DNA from 2 places in the Peribacillus sp. NPDC097224 genome. Region 2 is predicted to be linked to the other one. Evidence: riboswitches for the same ligand, from Rfam matches in the RefSeq annotation. Region 2 holds a riboswitch; the other holds the start of a gene.

Region 1 (9,567 bases), on a different contig from region 2:
TGAAAAAACCTGGATGTATTCCATTGCGAGAAATGTGACCATTGATTATTTTCGGAAACAAAAAGGATGGAAGAATAAAATCATTCCCACTATTGATTGGGATGGTCAGATGATTAAAGATAATCAGCCGATTCCCGAAGAAGTGGCCATTATGAATGATAATGTCAGAGAGATATATCGTTGCTTGAATCGATGTACTGTTAATCAAAAAGCAGTCATTATTTTACGGTACATACAAGGCATGTCCATTTCAGAAACCGCGGATGTACTGAATTGGAGTGAAAGTAAGGTAAAAACAACGCAACACCGCGCTTTAAAAGCGATTAAAAAAATGATGGATGATTCATCAGAAGAGGGGAGGAATTCCTTTGAAGAAATCCCGTTGGAAAGAAAGAGAAATTGAGGACTTGCTTCGCCAACTTCCGGAGGTAAAAGATAAACGCTCGAAGAAAGAAGTGTTTTCGAGGATAGAAGGTAAGCAAAGAAGAAACCGTAAAAAACTTTGGATTCCTCGTATTGTGGGCATTGCCTCCTTATTCTTAATGATGATCATTGGATCTTCACTGATGATTGGAAAAGATGAATCTCAAGAGCAGGAGGTTAATAGCCACGGCAATGGAAAATTGGCCATTTCTGAAAGTAAGATCATTTTGGATAAGCAAGAAAAGCATGATATTGAATCAAATGAAAAGCAGGATGTAAAGGAAGATATTGAGGGCGAACCAATAGAAAAAAATGAATTGAAAAGTAAATCTCAACAAGTGGAAAAAGAAAAAACACCCATTCGTGCGATTTACTCAGAAGATTTGCAGGGGAAGTCGACAATAACTCTAGGCGTGCCTGATCACCAACAGAATTTTATCGTACCTCTATCTTTTGTAGTCGATACTATCGAAGAAACGGAAGCCTTGGATCAGGTGGTAAAAAAGATGTCGACCATTAATGAGAAAAAATATGGCCTGTCCGATTATTTCCCTCTAGATATTAAGGTATCCCATGTTCCCACCAACAACACAGCAAATATCGAATTACGGGCAGGCAGTAATCTGCTGGATGAGGATATCGTGTTTCTTAGAACCATGGAAGAAACCTTATCCTATCTAAATATTGATAAAGTGACATTTACAACGGACGGAAAATCTGGTGCCAGTTTTGCTCATGCCGGAACAGTAATAGAAGAAGAAATTCCCCAGCACAAGAATCGCACATTCTTTCTTTATCACACGGATAAATCATCTTCAAGTTTCCTTGTGCCTAGCAATATCGATTATCAGAACATGGAAGAGGCCCTACAAGCGGCAAAGGAGGAACCTGGCATAGAAGGGATTTCTTCTGCTCTACCGGAGAGTTTGAAGTGGGAGAACCTAACATATGATGGGGGTTTAGTAACTGTAGAACTGGCACAAGAAGGCCGCTTGAAGAATGATTCAGAGTCGCTTCAAGGTTTGGAAGTCATTCTATTTACAGCTAAAGACTTTGGCTATGCAAAGGTGAAGTTTGTAAACTCCCCTGTAGAAATGGTAGGTTCTCTGAATTTATCGGAAGAGATTACAGTACCCGTTGCTCCTAACTTAGTTAATTAAAGGTCAAGTGCATGCTTGCGATGTGAGAGGCAGATGAGGGTCGTTCAACAAAAAAAGGATGCCCGCTAGTGGGGCATCCTTAAGTGGAAATTATAAAGCTATTCGGGCCATGAAAGTAATTTCTTGTGTTTCCTCTAAGAATTGCTTCATATTATCTTCTAATGGTTTATCGAAACTCAATACCATGATAGCTTCCCCGCCAGCTTCTTTACGACCAACTTGCATAGTCGCGATATTTACGGCATGATCACCAAGAATTTTACCGACGTTACCGATTACTCCAGGTTTATCAGTGTGTTGGATATAAAGTAAATTAGCTTCTGGATGGAAATCAATTTTGAAACCATTCAGATTGACAATCCGGGAACCATAGTTCTCGATATGAGTACCACTAATGGTTAATTCGCGAGTGTCGCCTTTTACTTTTAGACTGATCAGGTTAGAATAACCTAGAGAGTCAGTAGAAACCTTTTCGCCAATGGTAATGCCACGCTCTTTAGCAACCAATAGCGCATTCACTTCATTAACTGAAGCATCTACTCTTGATTTGAAGAAGCCTGCTATTAGGCTTTTTGTTAGAATAGCGGTGTCGAAGTCCAATGACTCACCTGCATAAGTTACGGAAATCTCCTGAATGCCTTCTTTCATGCATTGTGAGGCAATGGAGCCCATTTGTTGGACTAGTTGATAGAATGGCTGAACCTTTTCAAACACCTCTTTAGAAATGGCTGGAAGGTTAATTGAACTTGATACAGGATTACCTTCAAAATAGGTTAATACTTCTTGGGCGACTTGAACGGCAACATTCAATTGGGCTTCTTTAGTGGAAGCTCCTAAATGAGGAGTAGCGATGACGTTATCAAGTTCAAGTAATTTATGGCCAAGCGGTGGTTCTTCAACAAAAACATCCAATGCGGCTCCAGCTACATGTCCCTCGACAATCATTTCATATAAATCATCTTCATCAAGGATTCCGCCACGTGCACAGTTTAATACGTACACGCCTTTTTTACAGGTTAGTAACTTTTCTTTATTGATTAACCCTCTAGTTTCGTCCGTTAGAGGTGTATGTACAGTGATTATATCTGCTTTAGGGAGCAATTCATCTAAAGTCAGGGAAGTTACGGACATTTTTTTTGCACGATCAGCTGTTAAGAATGGGTCATAAACTATGACTTCCATGCCGAAAACTTTTGCGCGTTTGGCAATCTCTCCACCAATTCGTCCGAAACCAACAATACCTAAAGTTTTTCCGCGAAGTTCCGTTCCTGTATAAGAAGATCGTTTCCATTCTCCATTTTTCAGGGAAGCATAAGCTTGCGGAATATGGCGCATCAAAGAAGCCATCATGGCAAATGTATGTTCAGCTGTTGAAATTGTATTTCCGTCAGGAGCATTCACAACAACGATTCCTCGTTTTGTTGCAGCAGGAATGTCAATGTTATCAACGCCGACACCTGCGCGAGCAATGATCTTTAGTTTTGGCATGCGGTTCATTAAATCTTCTGTAACTTTTGTTGCACTTCTAACCAGTATTGCATCGATCTGATCAAGTTCGTTTGCTGCTTCTTCTACAGTCTTCTGAATAAGAAGAATATTGGATGCCTCTGTAAGCGGTCCGAGTCCTTCTGGTTTGATGGCATCTGCTACTAAAATCTGATACACGTGTAAACACCTTCCTAGGTAAAATTCTCTTAAATTTCAGTTAATTTTACAATTGAAATAGGAAAACTGTCAATTTGGCATACCTGTATGTAAGCGCTTTAATTAAATTTACTTTGAAATTCACTCGTCCAAAACCGCAAGGGTAAAGGGTTTGAGCCGTAATTTTCTAAAAATAAAAATTATTTTAGACCGAGTAAAACGTCGTGATTATAAATACATATTTTGTTTAAAATGAATAAAAGTGTAATATTTGATTGTCGTAAATTCATAGTTGCGATGAAAATACTATTCAAAAAAAGAAAAATCATTTATAATGAAAATTGTAAATTAATTTTATAGGTCTATCTTCGGGGCGGGGTGTAACTCCCCACCGGCGGTGATGAAGAAAAATTCTTCTAAGCCCGCGAGCCTTAGGGCAGGATTTGGTGAGATTCCAAAGCCGACAGTATAGTCTGGATGGGAGAAGATGGAGGTTCCTGAATGCGTTCAAACAGTCAAGTGCTGAACGTTTGTTTGATGAAACCTTTAATTTATCCCTTTAATTCTGTCGGAATTAAGGGGTTTTTTATTGAACATCAACATTCATGAAGGATCCCTAACCTCTTTTTCAAGGTAGATCAAGAAAAAGAAGGAGAGAGAACTATGAAATCGAACAAAGTTAAAAAGATGGTCACACTTGCAATGCTAGGAAGTCTTTCCTACCTACTAATGCTTTTGAATTTTCCATTTCCGGGATTTCCGCCTTTTCTGAACATTGATTTTAGTGACATCCCAGCACTGATGGCGGCATTGATTTTCGGACCGCTTGCAGGAGTTTTAGTTGAATTCCTGAAAAACTTATTGGATATGGTCATGACTGGAAGCGATACGGGTGTACCGGTTGGACATATCTCTAACTTTATAGCGGGGGTATTATTCATACTGCCAACATATTATGTATATAAAAAAATAAGTTCGAAAAAAGGAATGACATTTGCCTTGCTAGCCGGGACAGTTTCCATGGCGCTAATTATGAGTGTCTTGAACTATTATGTCTTTTTACCGGCATATACTTTCTTTATGGGATGGGATGCCATGACTGCACCAGAGTCAAGACAATTCGTAACTGCGGCAATACTCCCTTTTAACATCATTAAAGGGGTGCTCATCACTTCCGTTTTCATGCTATTATTTGTTAAACTCCAAACATGGATCAATAAAACAAGTGTTATATAAACATGCTTAATATATAAAAAGAGGCAGAAACAACCAGATGATAACTGGGTTGTTTCTGCCTCTTTAATGTATGGGGAGAAGTTTTAAAAAATACATAAAAAAAGCCATTCTCAAAATGAAAATGGCTTTTATACTTATTCGAATTTTAAAGCGTCGCCCTCGAATGATTCGTCTGCGACTTTGATAGAGTCTGTGGGGCATCCTTCAAATGCATCCATCATGTCATCTATAAGAACATCGGGGATTTCAACGATTCCTTCGTTATCATCTAGCGTAACAAAAGCAATTCCTTCATCATCATAATCATAGATATCTGGTGCTGCAGCTCCACAAGCTCCACAAGCGATACATGTTTCTTTATCAACAATAGTAAATTTAGCCATGAATAAAACCCCTCCTAAGTTGATTTACAACTCAAAACCTTTTTATTATAGATTAACATCTCTTTCTTATTGTAAGACCGAATGCCGAACTTATCAATAGAAAATGTAACGATAATACGGCAGTATATGAAAAGTCAACACAAATTATTGGGAAAATTTCTTTATAACGAGTACGTATTTAGTTGTTTATTCACAAATATCGTTGCATATATGACATAAAAAAAGGCGGTATTTGCAGATTTTTGTTACAATATAATTGGATAAATGGAACAAGGATGTGAGTTTCATGAACAATTATCTTCAAGCAATCATTTTATATGCGATACAAAAGTTCCAAGGTGAGCGTTCCATCTACGCAATTTATCATATGCTTCAGGGTAAAAAATCGTCCCAGACTATTCAGGATGCGCATTTATTTGGTCTGACGAATATATTTGGGACTATGCCTCGTTTTACCCGGGAGGAGTTATCTCAAAACATAAAATTGTTTCTTGAACTGAAACTAATCGAACCAACGGAAAAAAATGATGTGTATTTGATTAGTGAACAAGGAGGAGGGGCGTTGGCCTCTTATTTCAAAAAGTGGCCTCTTCCTTTATCACTAAATGGGTGGAAATACCAAAACATCACCCCGGATTTTTGGAGAAGACTCAATCTTCTTATCCAAACTATATCCCATATTGTCCACAATGAAAGGCCTTTTTATCCGATACAACAGAATCAACGAGTACAGGAATTCGTAAAGGGTTTTTTATATGCCAACCAACAAAATCGAGAGTTACTTGCTCAGCATCTTTTTGATGAATTGGTCACCCTCTTAGAGATGCAAAGTGAGTTGAACCGTGACATTTTTGTTTTGAAAATTACGGGAGTCAATCGAATCGGACTTACGTTTGAGCAGATTGGAAAAAGGAAAGAAATTGATGAGTGGTTTGTGCACTACGTTTTTCTCGATTCATTGCATCAAATGCTCGCAGAGATATCAACAGTACGCGATTACCCTCTGTTGGCTTCTCTAATCCATGATTGGAAAAATGGTGGGCATCCTCATCTAACACAATCGACACATACGACTCTGCAATATATTCAGGCAGGGAAAACGCTACAGGAAATTGCAGAGATTCGTCGTTTAAAAGGAAATACGATTGAGGATCATCTCGTAGAAATCGTGCTATCGGACAAAAGTTTTTCGATAAATGACTATGTTCCAATAGAGGATGAAGACAAAATCATTACGGTCATTAAACGGTTGAATACGAGAAAACTCAAGGTAATCAAGGAAGCTGTCGATAATGAGCAAATTAGTTTTTTTCAAATAAGGCTTGTACTTGCGAAAATAGGTGATAGAGGATGAACTTGAATACAGTCCTGAAAGATAAATTTGGATTTGACAATTTTCGTCCTGGACAGTATGAGGTAATCGAATCCTTGCTAGAAGGGACCCACACATTGGCAATGCTTCCCACAGGGTCTGGTAAATCATTATGTTATCAACTCCCTGCTTACCTTATCAATAAGACGGCTATAATTGTTTCGCCGTTATTATCCCTGATGCAGGATCAGGCGGATCAGCTTAAGATGAGAGGAGAAAAAAGTGTTCTGACCCTCAATTCTTTTTTGACCGCGTATCAAAAAAAACAGGCATTTGAACGATTGCAAACGTATCGGTTTATTTTTCTGTCTCCCGAAATGCTTGGGCTAGAAAGTGTAATCCAGTCTTTAAGGAAAATTGACATAGGCTTATTTGTCATTGACGAGGCGCATTGCATTTCTCAATGGGGATATGATTTCAGGCCGGATTACTTGAACTTGGGAGAAGTGAGGCGTAAGTTAAATAACCCATTAACGCTTGCCTTGACGGCAACAGCAACAAAAGAAGTACGGGAAGATATTATCAGCAAATTGAATATATCCCAACATAAGGAAATCGTTTCATCCGTTGATCGGGAAAATATCGCGATACTTGTGGAAAATATATATAGCTACGAAGAAAAGCTTGCCCGTGTCCTCTCGCTTGTCAGGGAATTCCCAGGTAGTGGAATTATTTATTTTTCTTCGAAAAAAGTGGCTGAAGCGGTCTCGGGTTTTTTACAGGAAAATGGAGTCGGTAGTGTCAATTATTATCATGGAGGTATGGAACAGGAGCAAAGAATGCTCATTCAGCAGCAATTCATCTTGGGCCAGTTAAAAATCATTTGTGCAACGAGTGCGTTTGGAATGGGAGTCAATAAAGCTGATGTTAGATTTGTCATCCATTTTCATATGCCATCCACAATGGAATCATACCTTCAAGAAATAGGGAGGGCAGGCCGTGACCAAAAACAAAGTGTAGCCATTTTACTATATAGCGAAGGGGATGAAGGACTTCCGTTGCATTTGATGGAACAACAGCTACCAACTGACCATCAAATTGAGGCCGTTTGTTCGTATTTAAATGAAGCGAATAGAAGTATGGCTGATTTAAGTCTTTCTGAAAAAGAGCATCTTCTTCAGAGCTTTTCCTTGAATGATATTCAATTCCGTTTTTTTACACAATTTCTGACGGATGATGACTCACCATTGCATAGAACAAGGATGAAAGACTATTGTCATACAAGAAAGATGCAAAATCAGGCAAAGCTGAACGTTTTTTTGAATTGGATTCATACTAAAATATGTAGGCGTTTGGGCATTTTGCATTATTTTGAAGAAGAGCAGCGAAAAGGGAATGACGTATGTTGCGATCGTTGTGGAATAGATGCAAAAAATATCTTGGATGTATGGCCGGCAGTAAAGGAACAGCAGGGTAATTCATATTCTACATGGAAACAGGAATTAGCTTTTATCTTATTGGATAAGGATAATGGGCATGAAAAATAAGCAGGCGCAATTAATTAAACAGCTGACAGACAAACAGTTACTATATAATTTGTTCCTGACCCAAATTATTCTCTTAACGATTGGCTTTTTTTTAGGTATTATCTTATTTGAAGATTTTTCTACCTTTCGTTCTTTATTTGACATTAAAGATATGGATATTTTGTTGATAGGTGTCCCTGCTGGAATCTTAGTGGTCATTTTTGATGTGGTCATGATGAAAGTGACCCCTGTTTCCTATCAGGATGATGGTGGAGTCAATGAACGCATTTTCAGTAGCCTACCATATCCCATGATCTTTATCGTCTCTTTGTTAGTAGCGGTTAGCGAGGAATTATTATTTCGTGGTGTTATGCAGACACATATAGGCTTATTGTGGACGAGCATTATCTTTGCGGCGGTTCATTATCGTTACTTATTTAATTGGTTTTTATTTTTGAATGTGACGCTTTTAAGCTTTCTCATCGGATTTTTGTTTGAATGGACCCAAAATATTTTAGTGACGATCACAGCCCATTTTTTAATAGATTTTATCCTCGGTATATTAATAAGACATAAGTATGTAAAGCTGGCAGTATGTGAAGAGGGTGGTGACTTAGATGAGTCGTGTAAAAGAGAATGAAAACGATCAAGCTGGAGAACTTCGTACGCGATCCGATCGTCATAAGGTGAAGTCATCTTTACCAAAAAGAAGTGAGGTTCATCAGAGTAAAAAGAAAAAAAGCAAAGTGAAGATAAAGTTCCCAATGATTAAATTATTATCGCTATTTTTCATTTTGCTTCCTATAGGATTTTATAGTCTTTATACATACCTTCAGGATAGGCCTGAAAAGGATACCAAAAGTAGTGAAGTGGTGAATTTTAGTGATGACGAAGAAACTATAGAAGAGGCTGTGCCGACAACGGCAACGGCCGGGGATATTAAGGAAAAAGAAGAAAAAGATACTGCTAAGCTTAAAGAAAAAAAGCAAGAGGAAGATAAGGCTGCAGAAGAAAGAGCAAAGAAAAAAGCCAAACAAGAAGCGGAAGCAAAGGCTAAAGCAGAGGCGGAAGTAAAAGCCAAACAAGAAGCGGAAGCAAAGGCTAAAGCAGAAGCGGAAGCGAAAGCCAAACAAGAGGCAGAAGCAAAGGCTAAAGCAGAAGCGGAAGCGAAAGCCAAACAAGAAGCAGATAATAAAGTAGCTTCTGGGGATGCCGCAGCTACCAAATCGGAGGCTGACGGATATAAAGTTGTTTACCATACGGTTCAGGCAGAAGAGACATTGTTCAGGATTGCGATGAACTACTACAAATCGCAGGAAGGCATTGCGCTAATTCAGAAATGGAACGGGCTGAATGGCAATGAGATTTCGAAGGGACAAGTCTTGAAGATACCACTGAAAAAGTAAAAGCAAAAGCACTCTGTCTCTTAAGATCGACAGGGTGCTTTTTTTCCTAAGGTTGGGTTATTTATAGTAAAGGTCCGCCCCCATTATCATTTTTTCCAAGACAACCTCATATCATGATTTGAAGGATTAGGAAAGAGGGGGAAGATAAATGGAACCGGCAATCATTTTATTGGATGATAAAACCGATCAGGCGGCAAAACAAATGTTACAGAATGTTGTGGTCCGCAAAAAAAAATTCGAGACGCTCAAAAAGAAGCATCTTCATAGTTTATGGGCAACAATGATTATCGCTGCTCTTTTCTTGATATATCTTTATTTATATATAGTTGTTCCTTATTCCTATTCGTTCTTTAAGATGTTCAGTGTCTTTGTTGACCATTTTAGCCATTTTTTATTTTTGGCTGCGACGACCGGAATCTATGGTTATATGATGATGATCAAAAAGAAAATGGATAAAGCAGAAAAGGAATTTCAATT
Region 2 (9,567 bases):
CCACGATCTTCCGGACGATATGTGGAATGAATAAGCCCACGAACGACAAATTCCCTATCAGGGCTACTGCCGTTCCTGCTAAAACGATGACCACGAACATCAAAATCACTTTGATCTTCTTCGTCTTCTGTCCAAGCCCTTTCGCCACTTCTTCATTTAAGCTAAGGACGGTCAATGGTTTGCTATAGACAGTCGCCAACACTAAACCAAAGATGATGAAGGGGACAATGATCAAAGCATCCCATGTTGTGCTGATCAACCCTCCAGCCGTCCATGTACTGACATTTTTCGATACATTGAAAAGAATGGCTATACCACTTGAAATGGCCTGTAAAAAGAGAGAAACGGCCGCTCCCGCTAAAACGAGCTTTAGCGGAGATAAACCGTTTCTAGACGTGATACCTATTCCAAATACAAGTAGCATACCAATCATTGCACCTATAAAAGAACTGAACATAAGCATTAAGAAGGTGATTCCGGGAATGAAGGCCAATGCCAGGGTAAGAGCTAAAGTAGCACCTGAAGTCAGACCGAGTAGACCCGGATCGGCAAGAGGATTCCTTGTCATCCCTTGCATGATGGCCCCGGCAACTGCCAACGCGGCTCCCACGAAGAATGCTGCGATGACACGAGGAAGACGAATTTCTCTTAGCACATCATAATAGGGTCCACCGCTTCTTCCGATAACAGCTTCATATAAATCTTGAAAACTCGTATTTGCTGCACCATACCCTAACGCCAAGACCACGACCACCATCAAAACAACGAACGATAAAACCATTTTGCTTATAATAGAATAGGAGACTTTCATCGAATCTCCCCTTATTTACCTAGAAAAGATTCTTCGAAGAAGTCTAGTTGTTTATCGAAAGAATGGGCATCGGCGAAATAGAATGCAGAGCCTTCCGCATAAAATACCTTTTTATCTTTAACCGCCGGTATTTTGTTGTACCAAGTTGAGTCCATGAATGAAGTATCTTGTCCTTCTTTCACTAAATTAAGGACTAAATAATCCCCAACATAGTCACCTAATACTTCTTCGGAAATTCCAAAATATCCAGGCTCAAGGGCAACATCTTTAACAGCCTTTGGCATGTTCAATCCCATTTCCTGATACAGGATTTCCGTTCCACGTCCCCAGTTATCGCCAAATAAATAGATTTGCTTATCAGAGTTACCAGCAACCGTTATAGTAGCATCTTCCCCGATTTTATCTTTGATTTTGTCTCCTACTACTTTCGAACGTGCTTGGAAATCTTTAACCCACTTAGTCATTTCCTCTTCTTTATTGACTACTTTACCCACTTCGATACGTTGGTCGATGTAATTCAAAGCACCGTATGTGAAGATTACGGTTGGCGCAATCTCTTGTAATTTTTTAACGTCTTCCACATCATTAGAACCGATGATCAAATCTGGATCAAGTTCAATGATTTTCTCATAATCCGTGCTCGCTACCACTTCAGCATCCGGATATTTTTTGGCGAAATCCGGGTTATCTTTTGACCATGAATCCATTCCGACTACGTTGACACCCATTTCCATTAAATCTCCCACGAATAACGATAAAACGACTACGCGTTTTGGATCGGCGGGAACTTTAACCGTACCGTTTTCCGATTTATAGCTGATCGTACCCGATTTTTTTGCATCATCCTTGCCTTGCGATGTTTCTTTAGTCGATGATTCATCATTTCCACAAGCCGTTAAAATAACCATTAATGCTGCAACTAAGAATAAAAGCCATTTTTTCATGTTCATTCTCCTTTTATTAGATCGTATGTGATGCAAACTGGTTTACCTGTACGGGGGTCTTTACTGATTTCCGCGTCAATTTTAAACACTTTCTTCAGTACATCTGGACTCATCACTTCTTCTGGTGTGCCCGCTTTTATTAAATTCCCACTCTCAAGAGCGATCATGAAATGTGAAAACCGGGCTGCATGATTCAAATCATGTAGAACCATCACAATGGTCCGATTTTCCTTTTCATTCAAGTTCTGCAAAAGCTCCAATACTTCAAGTTGATGGGCCATGTCCAGATAGGTTGTAGGCTCATCCAAAAAAATGATGTCCGTGTTTTGCGCAAGTGCCAAGGCAATCCACACCCGCTGTTTTTGACCTCCGGAAAGTTCATCTACAGAGTTGTGTCTAAATTCATATGTATTAGTAGACTTCATGGCCCAATCAATGATTTCTTTGTCTTCTTTTTTTAGGCCACCGAACCCTGATTGATATGGAAAACGACCATATGAAACCAGTTCCTCGACTAAAAGTCCTACTGCACTATCCTGTGTTTGTGGCAAGATCGACAGTTCCCTCGCCAATTCTTTCGTATTCTTTTTTTGTATTTCTGCTCCATCAAGAAAGACCTGTCCATTTTGATAGGGAATGATTCTTGTTAAAGCTTTTAATAACGTTGATTTTCCACACCCATTAGATCCTATGATTGTAGTAATTTGACCATCGGGAATTTCAATCGTCAAGCCGTTAACGATCACTTTTTTATCGTATCCAACTTCAACGTTACTAACGTTCATTCGCATGTAATCATTACCTCCCCTTTCACGCTGAAATTGATAATCGTTATCAACTACTTAACAATAAGATTATTCAGTATAATCGAATCTTTGTCAAGCGTTTTTAGGAGAAAAGAACTAAGGTACTACCCTCGTTTTTTTCCCTCCATATAACAACTGCAAATAACAGCCGCCCAAATTTGGACAGCTGCATTGCCTTACCCTCTATTCACAAACTCTTCGTATCTTTCATCGTTCGCAAGCCAGGCTACATATTTACGTTTCGTGTATTTTTCCGCTTCCTCGAACGTATCAAACGATTTCTTTATCAGTTTTCCATTCACTTCAATGATCCACTCTTCTTCTTCATCATTTTCATAAATGAAGATATCCTGTTTATCTCTCGTTGAATATAGGCAACCTTCTGGTGAATTCTTCACATTCAATTGGTTCTTATGAGCGTCGCGCTTAATCGGTTCAGAGAAGAATGTCTTCTCGACGAATTGGCTGTATGCTTTTTCCGACATCGTACAACCTGCGGCTTTTTGATGGCCGCCCCCATCATATTTCCCTGCAACCTCAGCTACATCTATCTCATCATGGATGGTGCGGAAACTGATTCTTTTGCTTCCGACCATAAGGATCGCAATATAATCCAGATGGGAAAATTCTTTTGATAGCTCATTACCCAATTCCGAATGGTAAGACTCGGCATGGACCACCCCAACTGTATGAGGACCGACCGTAGCCTGATACACTTCTCTTTTTTTCCTATTTATGTACCGATCCACACGACTCTCTTCCACTCCCAAAAGAGTCTGTTCCACTTCATCAAACGCGAAGTTTTCAGCTGATGAGAGCTTATGTGCAATCTTCGTTTCGAATTCTTCAATCGGAATCATGAAGAATAAGTCATTCAACCGTTTGGCCGTTACATTATTATTGGCCTGCCATTCCCATGTATCATATTGTCGAACCAATTCAACGAATTCAGAGAAAATCCGGGAAGGCTCCAGCCACTTTTGATCCACCGCATATTGATAGAATAAAGAAGTGGCTGCCGTTTGTTTGCCGTCTTCCTGTTCAACCGTAACAGATGCCCAGTCATGTTCATTCAAATGCAGTGCCGACTTATGATGGTCGATTAAAAGTGCATGTCCTCCATCCTCAACGAATTGCGTAATCATTTTTTCATTATCTTCATTTACCGAAAGATCGGTAACAATCAATGTATCCTCGATATTCGCCTGCTCAAGAAATGCTTCGACATTCTGATTAAGGCGGCCGATTGAATTATAGCTAACTACCACGTCTTCCCCGAATGCAAGCTTCGCGACGATTCCGCAGCCGACCCCGTCTAAATCATTATGTGTAAAAAGATAGTACACATAAACCCCTCCTAAAAACTAATATATTTACTTTTCCCTAAGAAATGATTTTCAATTGCAATCTTTACAATTGTAGCATAATCACATCCGACTATTTTAACACGGTTCCACCCAAAACCGCTTTGAACGTAAAAAAAAATCGACCACCTTCAATTTTTTTCTTTATTTTGTAATATTTACATCGTAATATAGATGAGTTACTAAATAGAAATCGAGGTATGACAATGTATCAGTTCAGATCAGATCGTGCATCAAGAGAAATAATAAATAACTCAAGACACTCGGCCATCATCATCTATACACTATTCACGATTGCTGCCGGCCTCCTATTTTCATTCACAGTCGGCATACCGACTCTAAACATTGGAATCATTGCCCTTTTTAGCATCATCCCCGCCGTTGTGGCCTCCATTTTGATCAAGCAAAAAAAATGGACACTCGGGGTGCCCTATCTTATCGGCATCACGATCAACCTTTTATTCGCTTCGATCATCATCCAGTCCAGTAGCCCTTTGTCATTGGTCCTGTTATATCTAGGGCTTCTTTTTGCGTCCATTTATTACGATTATTATCATGTCATCTTGTCGATCGTCCTATATTCAGGGTTCCTGATTTACCTGATTTTATGGTCAGAACCTTTTTCCATGGTTTTATCTGAAAAGGGCGTCACTGTACTTGGTATCATTCTTTTATTTATTTTAACTGCCATTTTATCCGTCTTTTTCAGTTTAATCGGTAGTGCTTCGATTAATGTCGCTTTGGTCGAGCTTGCTAAGAGCCGACAAACGGAAATCAAGACCAAGGATATGCTTGACGAAATCACCAAATCCGTTCATGGATTGACCGACTTTTACAATGAGCTGCAAGCCAATGTCCAAGTCACTGGAAATATCTCCAAGGAAATCACGAATGCCTTTATAGAAGTCACAAGGAATATTGAATCCCAGGCATTAAGCGCCAATGAAGTGAAAGATTCCATCGATTCATTCGATGTAGAAGTTCAACAGGCCACCCTTGCATCCGATAAAATGAAAGTCCATACGGTAGAAAATGAATCAAGCACCAAAGATGGACGTCAGGCGATGATCATCCTTGCCCAAGATATTATATCCGTGGGGGAAAAGGCTAAACAGACCGCCTTCTTAATGGAAGAATTGAATCAACAAAATAAGCAGATCCAAACGATTCTGGCAACAATCGAAGACATCTCGGACCAAACGAACTTAATTTCCTTGAATGCCTCCATCGAGGCGGCACGAGCGGGGGAACATGGGAAGAGCTTTGCCGTGGTTGCGGATGAGATCAGGAAGCTTGCTATAAACAGCCGACAGGCGACCAATCAAATCCAGCAAATCTTACATCATATCTCCATCAAGTCTAATGAGGTGACAGATGGCGTGAATCAGAGCTTGGATGTTGCAGGCATGATAAAGAAAAACTCCGAAGATGTCGAACACGTTTTCAAAGAGATGGAAGGAAACACGCTCCAAGTCATGGAACAATCGATCAAACTTCAAACCATGCTTCAAGCTTTGACGCAAAACTCGAGTACGGCAACGAATGAAGTGACCAATATTGCCAGCATCGTACAGGAAAATGCCGCTTCCCTGGAGGAAGTCGCCGCGAGCGTGGTCGATCAGAATACCCTCATTACCCAAATGGAAAGTAACTTCTCCAGTTTTGAAGACCTTTTAAGAAGCCTGGAAAAGCTGACAGTCAGCGAGAAGTAATTTGTTTGTTCAAGAAGAAAGCCGCGGATGGTTGCCCTTCCGCGGCTTTCTATCTAATTTATTGTTCAATCAGTTTTCCAAGGTTCGCCATTTCTATGGCACTGACCGCTGCTTCATATCCTTTATTTCCCGATTTCGTGCCGGCCCGTTCAATGGCCTGCTCGATATTTTCCGTCGTCAATAATCCGAAGATGACCGGAACGCCGGTATCCAAAGCAACGGAGGCCATTCCTTTCGCTGCTTCATTGCAGACATAATCATAATGCGAAGTAGAACCTCTGATGACCGTCCCTAATCCAATCACTGCGTCGTATTTCCCCGTGTTCACAAGTTTCTTGGCAATGAGCGGCAATTCAAATGCTCCTGGCACCCAAGCGATGTCCACGTCATCCTCGTCAACACCGTGGCGTTTCAGACCATCCAATGCTCCGCCCAATAGCTTGCTTGTAATGAACTCATTGAACCTTCCAACCACGATTCCCACTTTCAGTCCCGATCCGATTAATTGTGCTTCGATAATTTTCCCCATGTCTATTTCCTCCTCATTTTAAAAACATCATGCATTTTGAATGTATACCTGTTCTTGCGATGATTCCTTTTGCTTACGGTATTGTACCAAGTCCGCAATCGTAATGAATTTCAGGTTGAATTTATCCGCAATTAGTTCCAAGTCGGATACACGTGCCATGCTTCCATCTTCATTCATGATTTCACAAATGACACCTGCTGGAGCAGCCCCACATAACTTGGCCAAGTCGACGGAGGCTTCCGTATGTCCCGTGCGGCTTAACACGCCCCCTGCCTTGGCTATCAACGGAAAAGTGTGCCCCGGGCGTTGAAAGTCCTCGGCAACCGAATCTTCCTTCAAAAGCTCAAGGATGGTAATGGACCGCTCGAACGCACTGATTCCGGTAGACGTGCTTTTATGATCGATACTTACGGTGAAGGCCGTCCCATGATGATCGGTGTTATCATTGACCATCGGATGCAAGTTCAGCTTTTTCGCCAACTGTTCGGTAATCGTCGTACAAATCAACCCACGGCCATGCGTCGCCATAAAGTTAATGGCTTCGGGTGTCGCCTTTTCTGCAAGCACCACGAAATCCCCTTCATTTTCGCGGTCTTCATCATCGGAAATGATGATTACTTTCCCAGCTTTCAAATCTTCAATCGCTTCTTCAATGGTATGGAACATCCTGTACACCTCCATTTATTAGAATCCATGCTTAGACAAGAATGCTAAATCCAGTCCTGGTTTTGATTCGCTGTTTTTCATTTGATGTATGATATATTTCCCTAACATGTCGTTTTCAATGTTTACGATATCGCCTGCCGCCTTCCTGCCCAAAATGGTATCCTGATGGGTCAAGGGAATGAGTGATACAGTCAGCAAATTTCCCTCGATGCCGAATATCGTCAAGCTTGTCCCATCGATGGCAACAGATCCTTTTGGCATACAGTATGTACTGAGCCCTTCTTCCAGCTGAATCACATAATAGACGGCATTTTCTTTTCGTTCTTTTTTCATGATGGTGCCCGTTCCATCAATATGACCTGAAACGAAATGGCCGCCGAAACGTCCATTAGCACTCATCGCACGTTCAAGATTCACTTCTGAACCTGGTTTCAATGTCCGGATCGATGAAGCTTTCACCGTTTCCGGCATCACATCGACCGTAAATAAAGTCTGTGTGAAGGAAGTCACCGTCAAACAGACCCCGTTAACGGAAATGCTGTCTCCAAGATGAACATCTTCCAGTACTTTCTTAGAGGAAATGGCCAGTTCCATGCTGCTTCTTCCCTTTTTCATGGAATGAACCGTGCCGATCTCCTCAATGATTCCGGTAAACATAGTTTCTCCCCCTTTTATACACATATAAAAAACCCCTTAGGATTGCCTAAGGAGTTAGCAGGAGAAATGAGTGAAAAAAATGGTATACCTAATAAACCCATCATTTCATATTCTGAAAAAATAGGCGTACGTATACACTTGGATTTCACACGTCCTTCTCCCATCCAGACTGTACTGTCGGCTTTGGATTCTCACCAAATCCTGCCTTTATCAGGCTCGCGGGCTTAGAATTGCTTCATCACCGCCGGTTGGGATTTTCACCCGACCCCGAAGGACTAACTATTTTTTTGAATCTTCTATTATTTTAACACTCTAAAGTACGGATGTAAAACATCTATCCTAAAATGAATCGATAGTTGCAAGCAAATCCTATAAGAAAAGGGAGGAATCCATCCTATGTAAGCGACTATAGCCGTGGTGCTTACATATCAATAGATCCCTGCCATCATACGAATCTCGTATACACGATCCAAGAGAGATGCTAGAATTTTATTCCATTATTTTCTTATTAAATGTACTGAATTATGCTATAATAATTGGAAAATCAAGAATAAATGGGGAATTCAAATGGGAAAGACAAACCTTTTAATGGTTCAGCACAATCATATCGAAAGTGAGCGTATCATCTTACGTCCGGTTTCGCTTGATGATGCTGAGGATATGTATGAATATACATCTGATGAAGAAACGACACGTTACCTTTACGACAAACATAAAGATTTGGACCAGACTAAGAACTTCATAGCGAACTATTTCTTGGAAGAGCCTATCGGCAAATATGCACTCGTGTTAAAGGAAGACAACAAAATGATTGGGGCTATCGAATTCAGAGTGCATGAATCGAACAAATGTGGAGAACTGGGTTATACTTTAAACCGGAATTTCTGGGGTAAAGGCTATATGACCGAAGCGGGAAAATCAATACTGGAATTAGCCTTCAATGTTTTGGATTTGGAGCGAGTATTTGCTGAATGTGATGTGATAAATGCCGCATCCGGGAAAGTATTGGATCGCTTAGGCATGAAGTGTGAAGGGATTCACCGTAAAAGCCACATGACGAAGGGTACATTATTAGACAGCGCCTATTATTCCATATTAAAAGAAGAATATGTAACCCCCGAAAAAAAGGATGAAACGGTTGTTAACGCTAAATCCTAATTTCATTAATTAATTAAACACCTTTAAAGGACCTTGCTGCAATAAAAGTAGCAAGGTCCTTATTTTTTAGACGTGTTGTACCTTTATCCCTTTACAGACAATTGAATACCATCTTTTCTCCACTAAGTAAGAATCCTTCCTTCCGATGTGCTAAAAAAGGTTATCTCTCCAATTTAAAAGGAATAAGATAATATGTCCCAATCTCATTCAAAGGAGGAAGACACATGCTAATTGTTCTTATCAACCTTGTTGCCTATCTGTTCGTCATCACGATGAACTTCCTGGCTAATTACCTTCCCTTCAACGGCCAAACCTCAGGGGAAGTTTCCGGGAAACTGGACGTTCTTTTTACCCCAGCCGGCTATGTATTCTCGATATGGGGATTGATTTATTTTCTTCTTGCCATCTGGGTAGCCAGACAGTTTATGGGGAAACATAAAACAAGTCCCGCATATATGGTCTCTTTCCCATGGTTCGCCTTAAGCTGTATATTTAACGGAGCCTGGCTATTAGCTTGGCATTACGAATTCTTCCTGTTATCCGTCATCATCATCATTACACTTTTATTGACCTTGATTGTCATTTACACAAACATTATAAAAGTGAGGCATGCCTTTCTCGACTTGATGCCCTTTTCCGTCTATCTAGGATGGGTGAGCGTCGCGACCATTGCTAACATTTCCTACTATCTGACCTATATCGGCTGGAATGGTTTCGGGATTTCCGATGTAGCATGGACGATCGCCCTCTTACTCGTAGCCACGGCTCTGGCATTCATCTTTGCCATCAAAAACAAGGACTGGTGCTACCCACTCGTCTTCGTCTGGGCCATCATCGGAATCGGCGTAAGGAACAGCACGCCCCATCCGACAATCACCACCACATCCTATATCCTGGCCACCCTCATCCTCATCCTATCC

The links. A riboswitch is a leader RNA that binds a small molecule or an ion and turns the genes downstream of it on or off. The one in region 2 is predicted to bind FMN.
Region 1: linked by a shared signal. The riboswitch ahead of ACIQXR_RS01705 (ECF transporter S component) and the one ahead of ribE (riboflavin synthase) in region 2 are both predicted to bind FMN.

The regions. Positions count from the first base shown of each region.
Region 1 is NZ_JBIWDK010000001.1:327,405-336,971, forward strand. It holds gene sigX (RNA polymerase sigma factor SigX) at 1-403, shown strand, start outside; gene ACIQXR_RS01695 (hypothetical protein) at 369-1,583, shown strand; gene serA (phosphoglycerate dehydrogenase) at 1,674-3,248, opposite strand; FMN riboswitch at 3,588-3,720, shown strand; gene ACIQXR_RS01705 (ECF transporter S component) at 3,891-4,463, shown strand; gene ACIQXR_RS01710 (ferredoxin) at 4,598-4,846, opposite strand; gene ACIQXR_RS01715 (YpbB family protein) at 5,133-6,200, shown strand; gene ACIQXR_RS01720 (RecQ family ATP-dependent DNA helicase) at 6,197-7,705, shown strand; gene ACIQXR_RS01725 (CPBP family intramembrane glutamic endopeptidase) at 7,695-8,324, shown strand; gene ACIQXR_RS01730 (LysM peptidoglycan-binding domain-containing protein) at 8,302-9,090, shown strand; gene ACIQXR_RS01735 (DUF2663 family protein) at 9,239-9,567, shown strand, end outside.
Region 2 is NZ_JBIWDK010000004.1:188,681-198,247, forward strand. It holds gene ACIQXR_RS10395 (FecCD family ABC transporter permease) at 1-811, opposite strand, end outside; gene ACIQXR_RS10400 (ABC transporter substrate-binding protein) at 823-1,755, opposite strand; gene ACIQXR_RS10405 (ABC transporter ATP-binding protein) at 1,758-2,546, opposite strand; gene ACIQXR_RS10410 (DHH family phosphoesterase) at 2,738-3,907, opposite strand; gene ACIQXR_RS10415 (methyl-accepting chemotaxis protein) at 4,132-5,637, shown strand; gene ribH (6,7-dimethyl-8-ribityllumazine synthase) at 5,696-6,166, opposite strand; partial or broken gene ribB (3,4-dihydroxy-2-butanone-4-phosphate synthase) at 6,230-6,832, opposite strand; gene ribE (riboflavin synthase) at 6,851-7,489, opposite strand; FMN riboswitch at 7,638-7,768, opposite strand; gene ACIQXR_RS10435 (GNAT family N-acetyltransferase) at 8,057-8,647, shown strand; gene ACIQXR_RS10440 (tryptophan-rich sensory protein) at 8,872-9,567, shown strand, end outside.